2 linked regions of the Halioglobus japonicus genome follow. The protein of the gene in region 2 interacts with the protein of the main gene of each other region in a pairwise test. Links are inferred from orthologs where the notes say so. Each region holds a gene or a part of one and is shown on either strand. Other genes may lie near its edges.

Region 1 (9,590 bases), 1.2 Mb from region 2 along the record:
GCGGTGCAGAGGCTCAATCGCCCCTCCGCTGAGATGCTGCCTAATCTGCTTGCTGATATTACGTGCACTGATTGGCGTGCCATCGAAACACAGCACCGACTTGAGCTTGTCCGGACCAAACTCAAACTCTGCCATTAGCAATGTGCGCAGCTGTGCATCGCGATTCTGCTCGATCACAAACACCTGCTCGTGGTCTTCGATGAACGCTTTCACATCGTCGTTGAACGGGAAAGCCCGCACGCGCATGGCATTCAGGTGAATGCCTTCTCCGGCGAGATGATCGAGTGACTCGCGGGACGATTCTTCACTGGTGCCGTAATAAAGCACCGCGACGTCGGTCTTCTCGGAGGCCTCGACAACTTCCGGCTGCGGGACATATTCCTTGATGGTGTCCCACTTGCGCATAAGGCGCAGCATGTTCTTCTCATACTCTTCGCCCTTCTCGGTATACACCGCGTACTCATCACGCGAAGTACCGCGCGTAAAGAAGGCGCCGCGCTTGGGGTGGGTGCCGGGATAGGTGCGATAGCAGATGGCATCGCCATCCACATCCAGGTAGCGACCGAACTCAATGCCGTCCTCGAGTTGCTCTGCCGTCATGACTTTGCCGCGATCGTACTGGCGTGCATCATCCCACTCCAGCGGCTCGGACATATTGTCATTCATGCCCAGGTCTAGATCTGTCATCAGAATGATCGGCGTCTGTAGGCGTTCGGCCAGGTCAAATGACTGGGCGCCAAAATCGAAACATTCTTTGGGCGTAGAGGGAAACAGCAACACTTGCTTGGTATCCCCGTGCGACGCATAGGCCGCCGACAGAATATCGGATTGCTGAGTGCGCGTCGGCATACCGGTGGAGGGGCCGGCACGCTGTACATCAAACAGCACCGTGGGAATCTCGGCAAAGTATGCCAGCCCCAGGAATTCACTCATCAGTGATACACCCGGGCCACTGGTGGCAGTAAACGCACGGGCACCGTTCCAGCTCGCGCCAATCACCATACCAATCGCCGACAGTTCATCCTCGGCCTGAACAATGGCGTAGTTCTTTTCGCCGGTACCTGGATCAATCCGAACACGACGAACGTACTTTTCGTAGGCATCAACGACGGATGTCGAAGGCGTAATAGGATACCAGGCCGCCACGGTGGCGCCGCCGTATATCGCGCCCAGGCCAAGCGCCGTATTGCCGTCGAGCAAAATTTTGTCGCCGACCTTGTCGGACGTTTTCACCCGAATGCCAATGGGACACTCGAGATTCGCCTTCGCGTACTGATGGCCGAGTTCCAGGGCATGGATATTGGGCAGGATCAGTTTCTCCTTGCCCTTGAATTGGTCCTTCACCAGATCGGTCAGCACCTTGAAGTCCATATCGAGCAACGCGGCGAGCGCGCCGACATAAATGACGTTCTTGAACAGCTGGCGCTGGCGAGGATCGGAGTACTCATCGTTGCAGATGCGCGTCAGAGGAATGCCGATAATATTGACATCGTTGCGCACCAAACGCAGATCGAGGGGCTTGGTATTGTCATAAATGAAGTAACCGCCCTCTTCCACTTCCTGAATGTCCTGGGCCATGCTCTGCGGATTCACCGACAGGGCGATATCCACCCCACCGCGGCGACCGAGGTAACCCTTCTCACTGACTCGCACCTCGTACCAGGTGGGCAGACCCTGAATATTCGAGGGGAAGATGTTCTTGGGCGACACAGGCAGGCCCATGCGGAACAAGGCCTTGGCGAACATATTGTTGGCGCTGGCGGAGCCGGTGCCATTGACGTTCGCAAACTTGATGACGAAGTCGTTAACGGATTCTAATCGTTTCATAATTACTGCCCCGCCTTCATGACATTGTAGAGGAACTTCTGCATATCCCAGGCGGAAGTGGGACAACGCTCGGCACACAGGCCACAGTGCAGACAAACATCCTCATCCTTGACCATGACCCGCGCGGTCGGCAGATCGGCGGACACGTACAAGTCCTGGGCCAGGTTACCTGCCGGGCCCGTCAGGCGCGCACGCAGGTCGGTTTCTTCACCATTGTCAGTGAACGTAATACAGTCCGTCGGACAGATATCCACGCAGGCATCGCACTCGATGCAGCGCGGCGCGTCGAACACCGTCTGCACATCGCAGTTCAGGCAGCGCTCGGCTTCCTTGAACCCGGTGGGCTTGTCGAAACCCAGTTCGGCTTCCACCTTGCGATCAGACAGTGCTACTTCCAGCGGTGCCAGCGGTACAATGTGGCGCTGGTCGGACTCTACCGAGTTATCGTAGCTCCACTCGTGCACACCCATCTTCTGGCTGGACAGCGTCACGCCCGGCGCCGGGCGCTGGGTAACATCCTTGCCCTGGCAGAAAAGGTCGATGGAAATCGCTGCCTGGTGCCCATGGGCCACGGCGGTAATCACGTTCTCAGGACCAAAGGCCGCGTCACCACCAAAAAACACCTTGGGGTTGGTTGACTGGAACGTCACCGGATCAACCACCGGCATATCCCATTTGCCAAATTCAATACCGAGGTCACGCTCCACCCAGGGGAAGGCGTTATCCTGGCCGATCGCCATGAGCACGGTATCCGCTTCCATAAAGACCAGCGGCTCATCGGTAGGTACCAGCGAACGTTTGCCTGCCTCGTCGTAAACGGCCTCTACTTTTTCAAAATGCATGCCCAAGAACTTGCCGTCCTTGATGACGAACTCTTTGGGGACATGGTTGTTGTAGATGGGAATGCCCTCATGCATGGCATCCTCTTTCTCCCAGGGAGAGGCCTTCATATCTTCAAAGGGACTTCGAACAACCACGCGAACGTCCTCACCACCGAGGCGCTTGGAAGTTCGGCAGCAATCCATGGCGGTATTACCACCGCCCAGCACCAGTACTTTCTTGTCGACACTGTCACGGTGCTCGAAGGCAACACTCGCCAACCAGTCAATACCAAGGTGAACGTGCTCGCTGGCATCTTCAAGGCCTGGCAGGTTCAGACCGCGGCCTTTGGGTGCACCGGTGCCGACGAATACCGCGTCGTAATCTTTATCGAGAATGCTCTTGAGGCTGTCAACGTAGGTATCAAAGGTCGCGTTAATACCCATATCCAGGATGTAGTTCACTTCCTCATCAAGCACTTCCGCCGGCAGGCGGAACGAGGGAATCTGGCTGCGCATCATGCCACCGCCAGCAAACTGGTTATCGTAGATGTCGATACTGTAACCGAGGGGGCCAGACCACGTGCCACCGTTAACGACGCGGGACCAGCGCCAATCAGCGCTATGCGCTTGCCGTTTTTCTTGCTGGGAATTTTCGGCAAACGATCAGAAATATCTTCCTTGTTATCCGCAGCCACCCGCTTCAATCGGCAAATCGCTACCGGCTCCTCTTCGACCCGGCCACGCCGACAGGCGGGTTCACAGGGGCGATCGCAGGTGCGGCCCAGGACACCGGGAAACACGTTGGATTCCCAGTTGACCATGTAGGCGTCGGTATAGCGTTCTGCAGCAATCAGGCGAATGTATTCAGGCACTGGGGTGTGCGCGGGGCAGGCGTACTGGCAATCCACAACCTTGTGGAAGTACTCCGGGTTCTGAGTATCAGTTTGTTTCACGTGAGCAGCTCTGTGTGGTTATTGGGCGCTTTTGGTCCGCTGCGCCTAAAGCGCTAAGAGTGTGGCACAGCTGCGGCGCTATTTCACCACGCAAGCGGTCTGATATTCGTTACTTTTCGGTTACTTATGCGAACTTTCGCCACAGATTGTTAGCTATTGCGAACGATTCGCAGCAAGGGGAGATGACACGGGATCATCAGCTGATTCAGAACCAGCCGAAGAACCAGCCGTCGTCCTTGAGGTCTTCTTCACACGAGCGTAACTGGCCGCCATAGGTATCTGCCTTTTTCTGCACCTTGCGTGCGACACCCTGCAGCCAGTCCTTGCTTCGATAGCTGCCCCGGCTATATCCACCGTGGCCCTCGTGATACGCCAGGTACAGGCGATAGGGGTCGGACTTGCTAATACCATTGCGGCGGTTGGATTGATGGTTGTACCAGCCAATGAAATCGATGGCATCGGCGAAATCGTCGCGATCGGCCCCGTAGTTACCGGAACTACGTTTGTAGTCCTTCCAGGTCGATTTCTTGGCCTGGCTGTACCCGTAGGCGTCCGAGGGACGCGGCCCTGGAATGAAGCCAAAGATCTTCTTGCGCGGCGGCTTGGCCTTCGCCACAAACCGCGACTCCTGGTACATGATGGCCATCATGACGGAGATGGGACTACCCCATTCCTTGCGCGCGTCGGCGGCGTCGTCGTACCAGCCCTTTTTCTCGCGAAAAATCTCACATAGATTGTTTTGATTCGAGGGCGGGCTGGTGGCGCAGCCGGACAGTATCAACAGCAGCAATAAAGCGACAATCCGTATCATGGGGAAACTCCGTGATTGGCTAGCAAAGCGAGAAATGCCTCCTCATCAATAACATCAATGCCAAGCTCCGAGGCCTTGGCGAGTTTCGATCCGGCGCCCGGGCCAGCGACAACACAATGGGTTTTAGCGGAAACACTGCCAGCCACCTTGGCACCCAGAGACTGCAGCAGGCTTTTTGCCTCGTTGCGGCCCACCGCTTCGAGCTTGCCCGTCACCACCCAGGTCTGGCCGGCAAACGGCAATTCTGCAGCGCTCTTTACTTCGATGGCCGGCCATTCAACCCCGGCGTCCAACAGCGCCTTCGCTACTGCCATACTGCCTTCAGAATCAAAAAACTGGCGCAGGTGGTCGGCCACTACCGGCCCCACATCATCGACCTCCAACAGAGCTTCTTCCGGGGCGGCTACCAGATCAGCCCAGGAGCCGAAATGATTCGCCAGATTCAATGCGGTGGCCTCGCCTACCTCGCGGATACCCAGCGCGAAAATAAACCGCGGCAAGGTCGTTTGCTTGCTCTGCTCGAGCGCTTTGAGGAGCTTGTCGGCAGATTTCTGCCCCATGCGCTCCAGCCCCACCAGTTGATCAAAGGTGAGCTGGTACAGGCCCGCCACATTTTCCACCAGACCCTCGTCAACCATCTGATCGACCAATTTGTCACCCAGGCCGTCGACATCCATTGCCCGTCGCGACGCGAAATGCCGAATAGCGGCTTTCTGCTGGGCAGCGCACACCAGCCCGCCCAGGCATCGCAGCACCGCCTCGTCCGCTTCGCGCTCTACCGCCGAACCACACACCGGACAGGCATCGGGAAAGCGGATAGCCGCCGCATCGTCCGGGCGACGCTCGGTCACCACGGAAACCACCTGTGGAATCACATCCCCTGCCCGGCGCACAACGACGGTATCGCCAATCATTGCTCCGAGCCGTTCGATCTCATCCTGGTTGTGCAGTGTCGCGTTACTCACCGTAACACCGCCAACAAACACCGGCTCAAGTCGTGCCACAGGGGTTATCGCGCCGGTGCGCCCCACCTGAAACTCGACATCGAGCAAACGCGTTACCTCTTCCTGAGCAGGGAATTTCCGGGCAATGGCCCAGCGCGGCGCCCGCGAAACAAAACCCAGCTGCGCTTGCAGCTCAATACTATCGACCTTGTAGACAATGCCGTCGATGTCATAGGGAAGCTGATCACGCTTGGCGGCCAACTGCTCGTAATAGGCTTCGCAGGCCTCAATGCCCTGCACGACATCCGTCTCAGTGTTGGTGCGTAAACCCCACTGGCCGAGACACGCGAGGATGGCCGAGTGATGTTCGGGAAGTTCGCCACCTTCCACCAGGCCCACACCATAGCTGCACATTTCCAGCGGGCGCTCCGCGGCAAGCCTGGCATCGAGTTGACGCAGACTGCCCGCGGCGGCGTTGCGGGGATTCACAAAAGGTTTGTCACCGCGCTCCCGCGCACGTGCATTGAGTGCTTCAAAGCCGGCCCGGGGCATATAGATTTCACCGCGCACCTCGAGTACGGCTGGGTAACCTTCGCCCCTCAGACGCAGGGGAATGGAGCCAATGGTGCGCACGTTGTGGGTAATGTCCTCACCGGTGGTACCGTCACCGCGGGTTGCCCCGCGCTCCAGCAGGCCATCGCGATAAAGCAGACTGACCGCGATGCCATCGAGCTTGGGCTCGCAGTTATAGGTGAGCGGCGCTGCGTCGGCACCCAACCTGTCCAGACAGCGACGTTCAAAATCTGCGAGTTCAGCGGCGTCGAAAGCATTGTCCAGTGACAGCATGGGCACTTCGTGTGCCACTTGCGAGAACTGATCGAGGGGTTTGTCGCCAACACGCTGTGAAGGTGAATCGGGGGTGACCCAGTCGGGGTGTTCAGCTTCAATCGACTGCAGACGCCGCATGCTGCGATCGTATTCTGCGTCCGGCACGCTGGGATCGTCGAGGACGTAGTAGCGATGATTCCAGTCGCGCAGTTCGCTGCGCAGCCTGTCGAGCTCCGCCCGCAAATCCTGTGTAGACACTGCGGCTATCGCGCCCTGGCGAGCATGCGACGCTCGAGGTCACGGATTTGCTGGCGGCAGTGTTCCAGGGTTTGCTTGGTTAGCACACTGCGCGACTCATCGAGCACGTCGCCGCCGAGATTACGGGACACCGCCTGGGCAGTCTCCAGCATGTAGTCGAACGCTTTCATCATGTCCTCGGGACCTGGCAGCGTCAGGAAAAACACCAGGCCGGGGGTATTGAAGTCGGCCATGTTGTCGATATCGAAAACACCGGGTTGCATCATATTGGCCACGCTGAATTGAATCGCGCCGCGGCCTGCTTCGAACTCGTGGCGATGGAAAAAGTTCATATCGCCAAAACGCAGATCGCAGGCGAGGAGGATGTGCAGAATGTCCTCGCCGCGAAAGCCTCGCGGATCACGCGCTACAACATTAAGCATGAACACTTCGGGGTCGATGTCTCTCGGCAAAACACCGGGGGCCTCTTGTGCAACAGGCTCAACGAGCGGCTCCTGGGCGGCAATATCGTCCAGCCAATCCACATTTTCAGGCTCAGCAATAGCATCGTCGGCTGCCATGCCCGCCATCAACGGCACCTCTTCCTCAGGCGCGTCGACGACCTCCTCTGCTGCCTGCGAGGGCTGTGCTTCTGCAACGAGTTCTGATTCAGGCTCCGGTTCCGGTTCACGGCGACCAGCGGCGCGCAACAAGTCTCCCCTCTCCACGACCCGGGCACCGCCATTGGGCAGCTCCTTCAGCCAGGCCAGCTCTTCGTCGCGAGCATCGCCTTCGTCTTCCGAATCCGCGAGATTCATGGTCACTCGCGAATAACGTTCGCTGCGCACCCTGCGCCATGCATCCAGCAATACGGCCACAATCAGCAGTACGCCAATGATGACCATCCAGTCCCTAACGGTGAGTTCAGTTATCGCCATGCTTTATCAGCTCGCTGCCAGTTCTGCTGCTTCTTCTACGTCTACAGTCACCAGGCGCGAAACCCCCGGCTCGTGCATGGTGACACCCATGAGTTGATCCGCCTGTTCCATGGAGATCTTGTTATGGGTAATGTAAATAAACTGCACCTTCTCTGACATCTCTTTCACCATTCGCGCATAGCGACCGGTGTTGGCATCATCCAGCGGTGCATCAACCTCATCCAGCATACAGAAAGGTGCCGGGTTCAGCTGGAAGATGGAGAATACCAGGGCGATAGCTGTCAGTGCTTTCTCGCCACCGGACAGCAGGTGAATAGTGCTGTTTTTCTTACCCGGTGGTCTGGCCATGATGGAGATACCCGTGTCGAGCAGATCCTCGCCCGTCATCTCCAGGTAGGCACTACCGCCGCCAAACACGCGGGGGAAGAGTTCCTGAAGCCCCGTATTCACCTTGTCGAACGTTTCCTGGAAACGGTTGCGCGTTTCCTTGTCGATCTTGCGAATGGCATTTTCCAGGGTATTCAACGCGGTTTCTAGATCGTCGTTCTGCGCGTCGAGATAGTTCTTGCGCTCTGACTGCAGGTTGTACTCATCAATCGCTGCCAGGTTAATCGGGCCGAGACGCGCAATCCGATTAGCAATGCGCTCCAGCTCGCGCTGCCAGGCTTCCTGATTGGCCTCCTCCGGCATACCGCTGAGCACGGCCTCCAGATCCTGCTCGGCATCACGCAGCTGCTGGTGAATGTTCTCGCGCTGCACCTGTAGGCTTTGGTTGCTCAGGCGCTGCTTCTCCAACTGGCTGCGCACCGACTCGGCGCGGTGCTCGATACCAGCGCGCTGCTGCTCGGCTTCGCGCAGTTTGTGCTCCACCTCCGACACAGCCTGGCGGGCTTCGGTCAGCTCGCCCTCTGATTGCAGGCGCAATTCCAGTTGCGCCTCGAGCTGCTCCTGCAGTTCGTCCAGGGGGTTGTCATTGTCGCGCATGGTCTGTTGCAGCTGGTCGCGCCGCTCACGCAGCTGGGCCACCTGCCGATTGGTGCGGTCGATAGAGTCGCGCATGGAATCCAGTTGCGTGCGCAAGGATTGATGACGCATGGCCGCCTGATGCGAGGCGTCCTTGTCATGCCGCGCTTTCTGGCGACAGGTATCCAGGGTGCCTCGGGTTTCATCGCGAACCGACAACAAGTCTTCTCGCCGCTGTGAATCTGACTCCATGCTTTCAATGGCTTCAGACAGCAATTGCCTCGCCTCGGCAATGGATTCCTGCTCGTTGCGAAACTGCGCGCGGGCGTCATCGATATCCGCGTTGAGCCGCTCGCGCCGGGCACTTATCTGCTCTACTTTGGCCTGCATGGCGGACAGCTGCGAACCCAACTCAGCGTGCTGACGGGTGGCCACCTGCAATTCGCGCTGGCTGTTCTCGCGCTGTTCTTCGCAGCGTTTCTGCTCTTCCTGGCAACGCGCCAGCTCCGCTTGTACCTGTTCTTCGCGCGCATCGGAGGCAGCGATCTGCTGCTCTAGTTCTTCCAGCTCCTGCTGGCGGGCAATCACCCCGCCCTGCTGGTCACTCAGGCGCGTAACACGCAACCAGTTCGGTCCGACCCAGACGCCATCGCGAGTAATAATAGATTCCTGGGCAGTCAAAGCAGCGCGCATAGCCATGGCTTGCGCCAGGTCATCGGCAACCTTCACGCCGGCCAGCAAGGCCGAGGCCGCGCCACTGCTGCGCACCTTGGACAGTAGGTAGTCACCGCCCGCAGGTGTCTCTGCACCTCCTTCCACCAGGGCCAGCTGACCCTGCTCGAGTGAGCCCAACATGGTTCCCAGCGCACCCAGGTCATCGACACAAACAGCCTGCAGGTAGTCGCCCAGCACGGTTTCTACTGCCAGCTGCCAACCATCATCGACCTGCAACTGCTCCAGCAGGCGGGTTTGTCCGCCACCTGTTGGGCCTGCAGCCATTCGCCGACGTCGGCGCTACCGTCTTCCATCGCCGCTTGTTGCAGTGCTTCCAGGGAAGCCTGGCGGCCGCGCAGTTGCTGCAAGCTGGAGCGAATATCGTTCAATTCGCCAGACAGCTCGCCGCTGCGCTGGCGGTTGCTGTTGATCTGCTCCACCACGGTGTCGCTGCTGTTTTCGTGCTCCGCCATGACCAGCTCGATCTCGGCGATCTGCTCGCCCAGAGTCTCGATCTCGTCGTCCGCAGGGCCCGGGGCGAGCGCCTCCTTCTC
Region 2 (9,814 bases):
GCGATCATGATATCGACTGCAAGATCGACGGCATTGGCGCCATGAAGCTGAAGTCGCAGTTTGTGAAAAAAGCCTAGGGCATCGCCAGCACGTTGCAGTCGAGCTTGTCGAGGATCTTCTCGGCGGTATTGCCGTTCATCAGTGCAGCAATGCCCGAGCGGTGTGAGTTGCCGACGATGACCATACTCGCATCGATACTTCTGGCTACATCGACAATGACCTTGTCCGGCTCACCCAGCTTGATGTGAACGTGCTCGCTGTCGACGCCGGCGACTTCCATCAGTTTCCTCCGATCCGGCTTCAGGCGAAAGTCGGGAAAGGCATTTACCACGTGTACTTCGGCCATGTCGCTGGCGACCAGACGGAGGCTCAGGTCGAGAATGTGCTCATTCAGTTTTTCGTAGCTCTCGGTGCGCACATTGATATCGATACCGGCGAGGATGCGGGGCACCGGTGGCGGCGTGGCTTTCTTCACCAGCAATACCGGGCTCATGCACTCCCGGATCAGCGTCCAGTCTGAGGTTGATGTCAGCAGTCTGTGGCTGGTCGAGTGCTTGAAGGATGATTTGAACACCATGTCAGCATTGATGCGTGCGGCTGCGTTAACCACGGCGTGGTACCAGTCTTTGCCCCATTCCACTTCGCTGCTGGTGGCGGTGCCGGCAGCGGCAATGGGAGCCAGGTGTGTGTCGAGCGTGGCCTGCAGGGCAGCCATTTGTTGCTGTGCTTCCTCCGTGTCGCGCTCAATGCCTGCCTTGTCGCCGTGGATGCAGGCGAACAGGTGCAGGCTGGCGTCGATTTCAGCGGCGATGGCCGCTGCACGCTCCAGCGCGGGTTGCTCTTCCCCGGTGGGGTCGTAGACGACCAGAAACCGGTTTAAGTCCATCGTGTAATTGCCTCTGTGCACGGTGTTGGCGCCATTTTGGCGCAATCGACGTGAATTGGCACCCTCTAATTGCCGCGGCCGGACACGTTCAGGCGAAGATACCGTGCATAAACCAGGCCCGCGCCAGGCGATCGCGAAACACCCAGTAGTGTTCGCCGTGATGCCCGCGGGCAATGTAGTAGTCGCGACTTACAGGCTGCTGCCACCAGTTATCCTCGATACGTTCCGGGCCGTAAATCAGTTCCAGTCTGCCCTGCCAGTGCAGGGCGTTCTGGCGGCGCTCGAGCTCTTGTGGCTGGGGCATTAGCCAGAACGGTCGCTGCAGGCTGGTGGCACCGGCGTTGCCGCCAGCAGGGCGTTCACTGCAGGTGTGCAGGGCGTGTTCAGGCAGGTGTTCATCGCGGCAGCCGACCTGTTCCACGGCCTGTAGCCCGAGGCGGCTGCGCAAGCGGTCAAGCAGGCTGGCCAGGGGTTCTTTCTGTTTGCGCGGGTTAAACAAATCGAGGTTGTCCAGGTCGCCGGTGCGTAATTCGCTGCACTCCAGGGCAATGCCCTCCACGCCGGTTTGCAGTTCCAGTCGGTCCAAGTGAATCAGGGTCAGGCTGAACCAGCTTTTCCAGTCGCTGTGACTGCTGGTGCTGCGCACCTGAAGCTTGCGCAGGGAGTGATCAATGCCGATCAGCTGCCAGCAGATTTCTGCGGTTTGCAGCTGGGTATTGCGCAGGAACTTGCACAGCGATTGCAGCAGTAACTGCATGGCCGGCTGCAGTTCGTCATTGGCTTTTACCTCGTAACCAAACCAGTACTCGTCGTCGAAGCGCGAGGGAGGCTGGTAATCCGGGTGCAGTTCTTCCTGTTTGCCCAGTACCTGTTGCAGGAATGTTATGAAGGCTTTACCGCAGCGTCTGCCGAGGGCTGCCTGAGGGAGGGCGAGTATGTCGCCCAGAGTGTGCAGGCCGGCCCGTCGCAGGGAATCCACCGGGCCGGTGTGCTCCTGCAACAGGGTCAGGGGCAGGCTGGCCAGGCGTTGCTCCAGGGGTGTCTCTGCCGCCAGAGCGTCGGCTTCATCGGCAAAGGAGAGCAACCAGGCTGCCTTGGGAGTGGGTGCGAGAGCGAAGCAGGCGCTGAATCCCCGGCTGGCCAAACCGCGTCGCACCTCTTCCAGCAGGGGTGGCAGGCCGCGGTACAGCGCCAGGCAGCTGCCGATTTCAAGTTGCAGGCAGTCGCCGTGCCAGCTGTGCAGGCTGGGGGTGATGCTATAGGCCCAGCAACACAGTTGCTGCAGGCAGCGGGCCTCAGCGGCTGTATCGCGCTCCAGTAGCTGGAGTGGGTCATCACCGACCAGGGCTCGCACGGTGGCCGGTTTCATGCCTTCGCGCACCCCCGCGGCTGCGGCACAATCATTGGCCCGGAGCACGCGTTGTTTCTCCAGTACCACCACGGCGCGCTCCTCTGTGCGCTCAAGGCATTTCAGGGGCAGCAGGTGAAAGCGCAGGCACAACCACAGGCTCATAACTGGCGTTGCCAAACGATGGGGGATAGCTCGGCCATGTTAATTTGATTAATACTGTACATATATACAGTATTAATCAAGAGGGCATTGTTGTCCACGGACAGGTCTGCGACCTGTCGCTCGGGCAGGCAGGTCAGCTAGCCCTGATGGTGGGCCAGGGCTGAGCGCCAGGCGTCGTATACCGGCTGGCTGAAGAGGTAGAAATGAATGTCCAGGTCAGCAAAGGCGGCATCGGTGCTTACCGCCACGGCGATGGCTGCCGCTTCTTCCAGCGGGTAGCCGTACACCCCACAGGAGATCGCCGGTACGGCCAGGGAGTGGCAATCGTGTTGCAGGGCGAGCTGGTAGCTGTTGCGATACGCTGCGCTCAGCAGGGCTGGTGGGTTGGTGGCGCTGGCGTAAACCGGCCCCACCGTGTGGATGACATAGCGTGCGGTGAGTGCCCCGGCATCGGTAATGCGGGCTTCACCGGTGGGGCAGCGGACGCCATTGGTGGCGGGGACATCGCGACAGGCCTGGAGCAGGGCAGGGCCTGCGGCCCTGTGGATGGCGCCGTCGACACCCCCGCCACCGAGCATGCCCTCATTGGCCGCATTCACCACAGCATCCACTTCGGCCCGGGTAATATCACCCAAAGCCAGGTGCACAGTCACCCAACGCCTCCGGCATTTTCCAGCAGGTAGGAAATCACAAACTTGATGGCAAAGCCGAACATACCCATGGCCAGGCCAATATACAGAATGATGGTGCCGAACCTGCCCGCGTTACTGCGCTTGGCCAGGTCCCACACAATGAACATCATAAAGAGAATAAGGGCGGACACCCCGATGGTGACGCCGTACTCTGTCAGCCACTCATCCACATGCTACTCCCGGGCCGGTGCGGCCCTGTTCAGGAGGCGGCGATTATAGCAGTTTCCAGATGGGTGTCGGCACTGAGTGAGTTGGTGATCAGGCAGGCATCTTCGGCCTTGTGCAGTATGCGCTGGGCCTTGGCCTCGTCGACACCGGCGGGCACGGTCAGCGTGGCCTTGACGGCAATTGCGGTAAATTGGGTGACCCGCTCTACCCGGTCAAGCACGCCCTCGGCGTCGGCGGCCAGGTCGCTCCATTCCAGCTTGGAGGCGGCGGCAATGGCTCGGAAGGTGAGTGCAAAGCAGTCCGCCACCGAGGCCATGAGTAAATGTTCTGGCGACCACTGGTCGCCAGGGCCGCCGAATTCCGCCGGTGGTGCGGAGGCCAGCGGTGGCATAGCGCCGCTATTGATAGCGACATTACCAGTCACCTGGGCGGTGGCGTTGACGTGATAGTGGTGGGGGAAATCTTGCATGCTGCCTGCTCCTTATTATGTATGGCGGCAGGCAGTGTAGCACTCTTGGTGCCACGGCTGATGGTGATGACGCAACCATTGTGAACTTACCCGCCCGGCCGGGCCTGGCCAGGCCGGGTCTGTCCAGGCCGGCAGGTGGCACTATGCGAAGGAGAACGCCGGCTGCTGCTGGGGGCTGTCCTGCCAGGTGGGTACTTCCCACAGCTGGGGTTGTTCCGGGATATCCTCGGCCGGTGGCAGGGCTACATCGAGATACTGGTTGCCGCCGCGCTGCTTGAGAATATGTACCTTACGGTATTCACGTATTTGCAGACGCAGGCCTGCCGGCGCATGGTTACGGGCGGCACTGTGGGGGCGGAATAACACGGCCAGGCTGTCGCTGTCGGCGGCGGCCAGCTGTAATTTACGCAGTTCACCGTAGCTGTATTCGTGGGCACCCAACCAGCTGAACACGGCGCTGCTGGTGCTGCTGCGCAGGGCCTGTTCGGTGGCCCACAGCAAATCTTCGCGGCTTTTCGGGTGCACCAGCAGGATTTGCTCGGTGTTAATACCGCGGGCCTTGAGCAGCGGCGCGTAGGGCGTAAAAGGTGGGGCGATGAAGACCTGCCAGCGGCCCTCGGCGCTCAGGGTTTCCATGGCAGGCAGAAACAGGCCCATGGCGCCCATGCCACAGCCATCACTGAGCACTTCCACAGTGTTTCCCAGCGACCAGCCGCCATCGCGCAACTCTTTGTCGAGGGTGCTGTAACCGGTGCCCAGGGTGTTGTCGTTCCGGTTGTTACCGGCATGCCAGTGGCGATCGCCATCGGCGGACAGGGCGGTGAAGTTGCCGCGCCAGGTGTCGTTGCGATTGATGACTTGCTGCAGAGCCTGGTTCATGTCGGGCCTCTCTTGTTGTTCTGCTTTGTGTTTACTGTATGTTTGTACACTGTATGTATAAACAGTAGTTGAGTGGCAGGCAGAGTGCAAGGCCCTGGGCAGGGGTATTAGTTGGCAAAAATGAGACGTGCCCTGAAAGGCGACAGGTGGGGGTTAGCGGCTCGCGGCGAGCTGCAGAACGAGGTTTTCCAGTTGGTCCCAGGGTTTGCCGGCGGCAAAGCCCTTGATGGTGCCATCGACGGCCGATGCCTGTTCAAGCAATGCGGTAAGTGTCACGCTGTTGTGCCGTGACAGTGCACCCTGCATGAGGGGCATGCGGTTTTTCCACACCCGCAAACCGCCCAGTACCTGCTGGGGTGACTGCCCCGCATCGACCTGCTGGCGGGCCTGGTGCAGGGTGCGTACTTCCCGGAGCAGAGCCCACAGGGCTACGGCCGGCTCGGTGCCTTCGCCGCGCAGGCCGTGGAGCATTTTCAGGCTGGTGCCGGCATTGCCCTTGAGGGCATGGTCGGTCATATCAAACAGGTTGTAGCGGGCGTTATTGGACACCGAGGCGGTAATGGTCTCGGCGTTGATCTGGCCATCGCTGGCCAGCAACTTGAGTTTCTCCACTTCTTGTACCGCTGCCAGCAGATTGCCCTCCACCTGCTCACACAGCAACTGCAGAGCGTCGTTATCGATGCTGAGGCCGGCGGCGCTGCAGCGTTGCTGCAACCAGCGCGGCAGGTCACGGGCTTCAATGGGCCAGATCTGCACCGTGGCGGCGGCCTTGTCCAGGGCCTTGTACCATTTGCTATTGGTGGACTGCTTATCGATCTTGCCGGACACAATCAGCAGGATGTCGTCGCTGCCGGCAGCCATATCGAGATACTCGCACAGGGCCTTGCTGCCATCGGCGCCGGGCTTGCCCGAGGGCATGCGTATTTCCACCAGTTTGCGCTCGGCGAACAGTGACATGCTGGACGCACTGTGCAGAATTTCATCCCACTTGAAGCGCGGCACCACATCGATAATTTCGCGGTCGGTGCAGCCGGCGTCGCGTGCGGCCTTGCGCACCAAATCACAGCACTCCTGTACCAGCAGAGGCTCGTCGCCACTAATCAGGTAAACGGGGAGAAGTTGCTGCTTGAGATGGCCGGCGAGTTTCTCGGGGTACAGGCGCATCGCGAGGTGTCAGGCCTCGGGCGTCTGGCTGGCGGCGAAGAAGGCGATGCGGCGCAGAATCTGCTGCGACAGTTCACTGCGCATCTCCGCCTTGAGGATGCGGATCTCCTCGGCCTTGCCCACGACGTTCTGGGGGTCGTTTTCCATCTGCTTGATCACCGTGCCGGTGGTGTCGGGCATGACGCCCTTGCCTCTGGCGTTGTTGATCGAGAATGTCGAACGCATGGTCAGTTCGAATTCCGCCGCTCGGGTGTCGGCATCCAGTGACAGGTTTCGCTGGCTGAAACGCTCCGGTCCGAGTACCAGCAGATAGTTGGCGTCGGCGCGGTCGTCGGCCCATTCAATGCCGGCATTGGCGAAGCGCAGCTTCACCTCGCGACTGAATTCGCTGTTGGGATTACTGGTGACCAGAAACAGCGAGCGCCATTCCTCTGGAACACTGGCGCCGCCGCTGCCGCGCAGGTGGAAGCCACAGCCGGATACCATGGCTGTGGCGCAAAGAGCGATAACAAGGGTGGCGAGGCGCCGCTGCATAATGGGTTCCGGCCTTAATCAGTTGGCAACAATATTAACCAATTTGCCCGGTACTACAATCACCTTGCGCACGGTCACGCCTTCCAGGAAACGCTGCACATTGTCCTGAGCCAGGGCCGCCGCTTCGGCAGCATCCTTGTCGGCATTGGCGGCAATGTTCATCTTGGCGCGGACCTTGCCGTTCACCTGAACCACCATTTCAATGCTGTCGCGGGTGAGTGCGTCTTCGTCGACACTGGGCCAGGGCGCATTGAGCACGTCGCCTGTGCCGCCGAGCGCCGGCCATAACTCGTGGCAGATGTGCGGCGTGATGGGGTTGAGCATTAGCACGATGGCGCGCAACGCTTCGTCCAGTACCGCGCGGCTCTGGTCGCTGTCGTCCAGTTTGCCCAGCTCGTTGCACAACTCCATGACCGCGGCGATGGCGGTGTTAAAGGTCTGGCGGCGGCCGTAGTCGTCGCTGACCTTGGCAATGGTCTCGTGCGCTTTGCGGCGGGCATTTTTCTGCTGTTCGGTCAGGGCGCTGGTATCCAGTGCCGGGGCCGGACCTGCGGCTACGTGGCCGTTAACCAGTTTCCACAGACGCTTGAGGAACCGGTGAGCGCCTTCAACACCAGAGTCGGCCCACTCCAGGGATTGCTCTGGCGGGGCTGCAAACATCGAGAACAGGCGTACAGTATCCGCACCGTATTGATCGATCAGGGCTTGGGGGTCAACAGTATTGCCCTTGGATTTGGACATTTTGGCGCCGTCCTTCAGCACCATGCCCTGGGTGAGCAGGCGAGTGAAGGGTTCGTCGGAGTTCACAAGACCTTCGTCGCGCATTAGCTTGTGGAAAAAGCGGGCATAAAGCAGGTGAAGGATCGCATGTTCGATGCCACCGACATATTGATCCACAGGTAGCCAGTAGTTGGCCTCGTCGCTGTCGAGCATGCCGTCCGTGTAATCGGGGCATGTGAAACGGGCGTAGTACCAAGAGGATTGCACAAAGGTGTCGAACGTATCGGTTTCCCGTACGCAGTCAGCACCGTCCAGGGTGAATTTACGCCATTCAGGGTCCGCTTTAATCGGTGAGGCAACACCGTCCATAACAACATCTTCAGGCAGCAGCGAGGGCAGGCGGTCTGACGGAATGGGAATGTCGCTGCCGTCGTCGAGATTGAGCATGGGAATGGGTGTGCCCCAGTAGCGCTGGCGCGAAACGCCCCAATCACGCAGTCGGAACTGGGTTGTGATCTTGCCCATGCCCGAGGCTTCCAGTCGGGCGGCAATACCTTCGAAGGCCGCATCGAAACTGCTGCCGTCGAATTCACCAGAGGCAGTCAAGGCACCGTGCTCGGTGTAGGCAGCCGCACTGGTGTCCGCTGGTTGGCCCTCGGTGTCGCATATAACGGTTTTCACCGGCAATTGGTATTTCTGGGCGAATTCCCAGTCACGCTCATCGTGGGCCGGCACAGCCATTACCGCACCTGAGCCATAGTCCATGAGCACGTAGTTTGCGACCCACACAGGTACTTCTTCACCGGTGAGGGGGTGGCGAGCGCGCAGGCCGGTGTCCATGCCGAGTTTCTCGGCCTGAGCCATGTCCGCTTCAGCGACTGAACTGCGCTTGCATTCGCCGATAAAGCTGGCCAGTGCCGGGTTGTCTGCGGCCAGCGCAAGGCTGATTGGGTGCTCCGCAGCCAGGCTTACGTAAGTGACACCGTAAAGGGTGTCGGGCCGGGTGGTATACACCTCGATGCGGTCGAGGTCCGCCACTGGGCTATCCAGCCCAAAGGCCAGTTCCACGCCACGACTTTTGCCAATCCAGTTGCGCTGCATGGTGCGCACGGCTTCTGGCCAGCCATCGAGATTGTCCAGCCCCGCAAGCAATTCTTCAGCGTAGGCGGTAATGCGGATAAACCACTGAGGAATCTCACGGCGTTCGATCAGCGCGCCGGAACGCCAGCCACGGCCTTCGATGACCTGCTCGTTGGCAAGAACCGTTTGATCTACCGGGTCCCAGTTTACGGTCGCCATTTTCTTGTAAACCAGTCCCTTTTCATAAAGACGGGTAAAGAACCATTGCTCCCAGCGATAGTACTCTGGCTTGCAGGTGGCGATTTCGCGGTCCCAATCGTAGGCGAAGCCCAGCTGACGCAGTTGGGAGCGCATGTGATCGATATTCTGTACGGTCCAGCTGGCGGGGGCGACATTATTGGCAATGGCTGCATTTTCTGCAGGTAGGCCAAATGCGTCCCAGCCCATGGGCTGCAGCACGTTTTTACCCAGCATGCGCTGATAGCGGGCGATCACATCGGCGATGGTGTAATTGCGCACATGTCCCATGTGTAGCTTGCCACTGGGATAGGGGAACATGGCGAGACAGTAGTACTTCTCGCGCTCATCCTTAATCGCCGCGAAACTGTTGTTCGCCAGCCAGTGGGCCTGGGCTTCGCGCTCCAGGATGTCGGGCTTGTATTGCTGCTCCATTGCCTTGCTTGATTCCGGTAAAAAAAGAGGGCGAATTCTACCAGTATTCAGGGCGCTGTAGGAGTGTGAATCTGCTGGCCTGCAGGCAGGCCTTCGGCGGCTGGCGCCGAGACGATGCCGGGATCAGGGCTCTCGCCAGAATCCCAGGTACATGAGGATCATCAGCGCCAGGCTGATGGCGCAGGCCGACAGAATCGGCACCGAACCAAAACTGGCGAAAGGCGTCTTGCCCAGCATGGCCTGGACCTCGCCGGTCAGCACGGTTTCCACGAACTGCTCGGACTCGGCAATGACCTGGCCGCGGTGATCGATCAGGGCGGAGACACCGTTATTGGTGCCCCGAATCATATAGCGGCCATTTTCCAGGGCGCGCATCTGCGCCATTTGCAGGTGCTGCAGCGGGCCGATGGAATCTCCGAACCAGCTGTCGTTGCTAATGGTAATCAGCAGGTCGGCCTCGCGGGCGCCGGCGGCCACCAGGTCCGGGTAGACCACTTCGTAGCAGATCGAGGGCGATACCCGAAAGGTACCCGCTGCCAGCGGTGGCTGATCGGCCGGGCCGCGGCTCTGGAACGACATGGGCAGATTAAAGAATTCGATCACACCGCGCAGGTAGTCCTCCAGCGGCACATATTCGCCAAAGGGCACTAGCCGTTGCTTGAAGTAGCTGCCCTGGCCCTGGCCCAGGGCGGTAATGCTGTTGTAGTAGCGTTCGTCGCCTTCGGGACGGTTCGGTATGCCGGTAATTAACGTGGTATCGGCCTTGCGTGCCCGGGCGGCGATGGGATCGAGAAACGGTCGCGCGCGCTCGTATAGATTGGGGATGGCGGCCTCGGGCCACACGATAATATCGTGGCCGAGCAGGGGCATGGTGGCGCCGCGCATCTGGTGCAGAATGGGCAGGTAGTACTCGCGATTCCATTTGTTCTGCTGCGGGATATTGGGCTGGTAAATTGCGACCGAGAGCGGTTCTTCGCTGGCGCGCGCTACCCATTGGATGGGCTTGAGTACGCCGCCGCCGATCCACAGGGTGGCGA

What was found.
Region 1: the proteins of leuS (region 2) and ligA interact in binary tests that used the Escherichia coli proteins (3 or more experiments, as listed by UniProt). The link is inferred for Halioglobus japonicus from one-to-one orthologs.

The regions. Positions count from the first base shown.
Region 1 is NZ_CP019450.1:2,476,914-2,486,503, reverse strand. Bases 3,926-6,823 are described here. They hold ligA (NAD-dependent DNA ligase LigA), read right to left. Parts: upstream 6,443-6,823; coding sequence 4,409-6,442; downstream 3,926-4,408. Other genes in these bases: zipA (cell division protein ZipA), read right to left, coding at 6,448-6,823; BST95_RS11765 (transglycosylase SLT domain-containing protein), read right to left, coding at 3,926-4,412. Outside these bases: BST95_RS11775 (2-oxoacid:acceptor oxidoreductase subunit alpha), read right to left, coding at 1-1,827; BST95_RS11770 (FAD-dependent oxidoreductase), read right to left, coding at 1,830-3,167; BST95_RS20560 (hypothetical protein), read right to left, coding at 3,164-3,601; more of BST95_RS11765, read right to left, coding at 3,807-3,925; more of zipA, read right to left, coding at 6,824-7,359. UniProt on the Escherichia coli protein: DNA ligase that catalyzes the formation of phosphodiester linkages between 5'-phosphoryl and 3'-hydroxyl groups in double-stranded DNA using NAD as a coenzyme and as the energy source for the reaction.
Region 2 is NZ_CP019450.1:1,284,733-1,294,546, forward strand. Bases 6,051-9,172 are described here. They hold leuS (leucine--tRNA ligase), read right to left. Parts: upstream 8,778-9,172; coding sequence 6,324-8,777; downstream 6,051-6,323. Other genes in these bases: BST95_RS06110 (LPS-assembly lipoprotein LptE), read right to left, coding at 6,051-6,305; lnt (apolipoprotein N-acyltransferase), read right to left, coding at 8,901-9,172. In the rest of the region: BST95_RS06070 (zinc ribbon domain-containing protein YjdM), read left to right, coding at 1-77; BST95_RS06075 (universal stress protein), read right to left, coding at 74-886; BST95_RS06080 (Y-family DNA polymerase), read right to left, coding at 975-2,399; BST95_RS06085 (O-acetyl-ADP-ribose deacetylase), read right to left, coding at 2,537-3,052; BST95_RS06090 (DUF2788 domain-containing protein), read right to left, coding at 3,049-3,261; BST95_RS06095 (OsmC family protein), read right to left, coding at 3,291-3,728; translesion DNA synthesis-associated protein ImuA, read right to left, coding at 3,870-4,607; holA (DNA polymerase III subunit delta), read right to left, coding at 4,761-5,771; more of BST95_RS06110, read right to left, coding at 5,781-6,050; more of lnt, read right to left, coding at 9,173-9,814.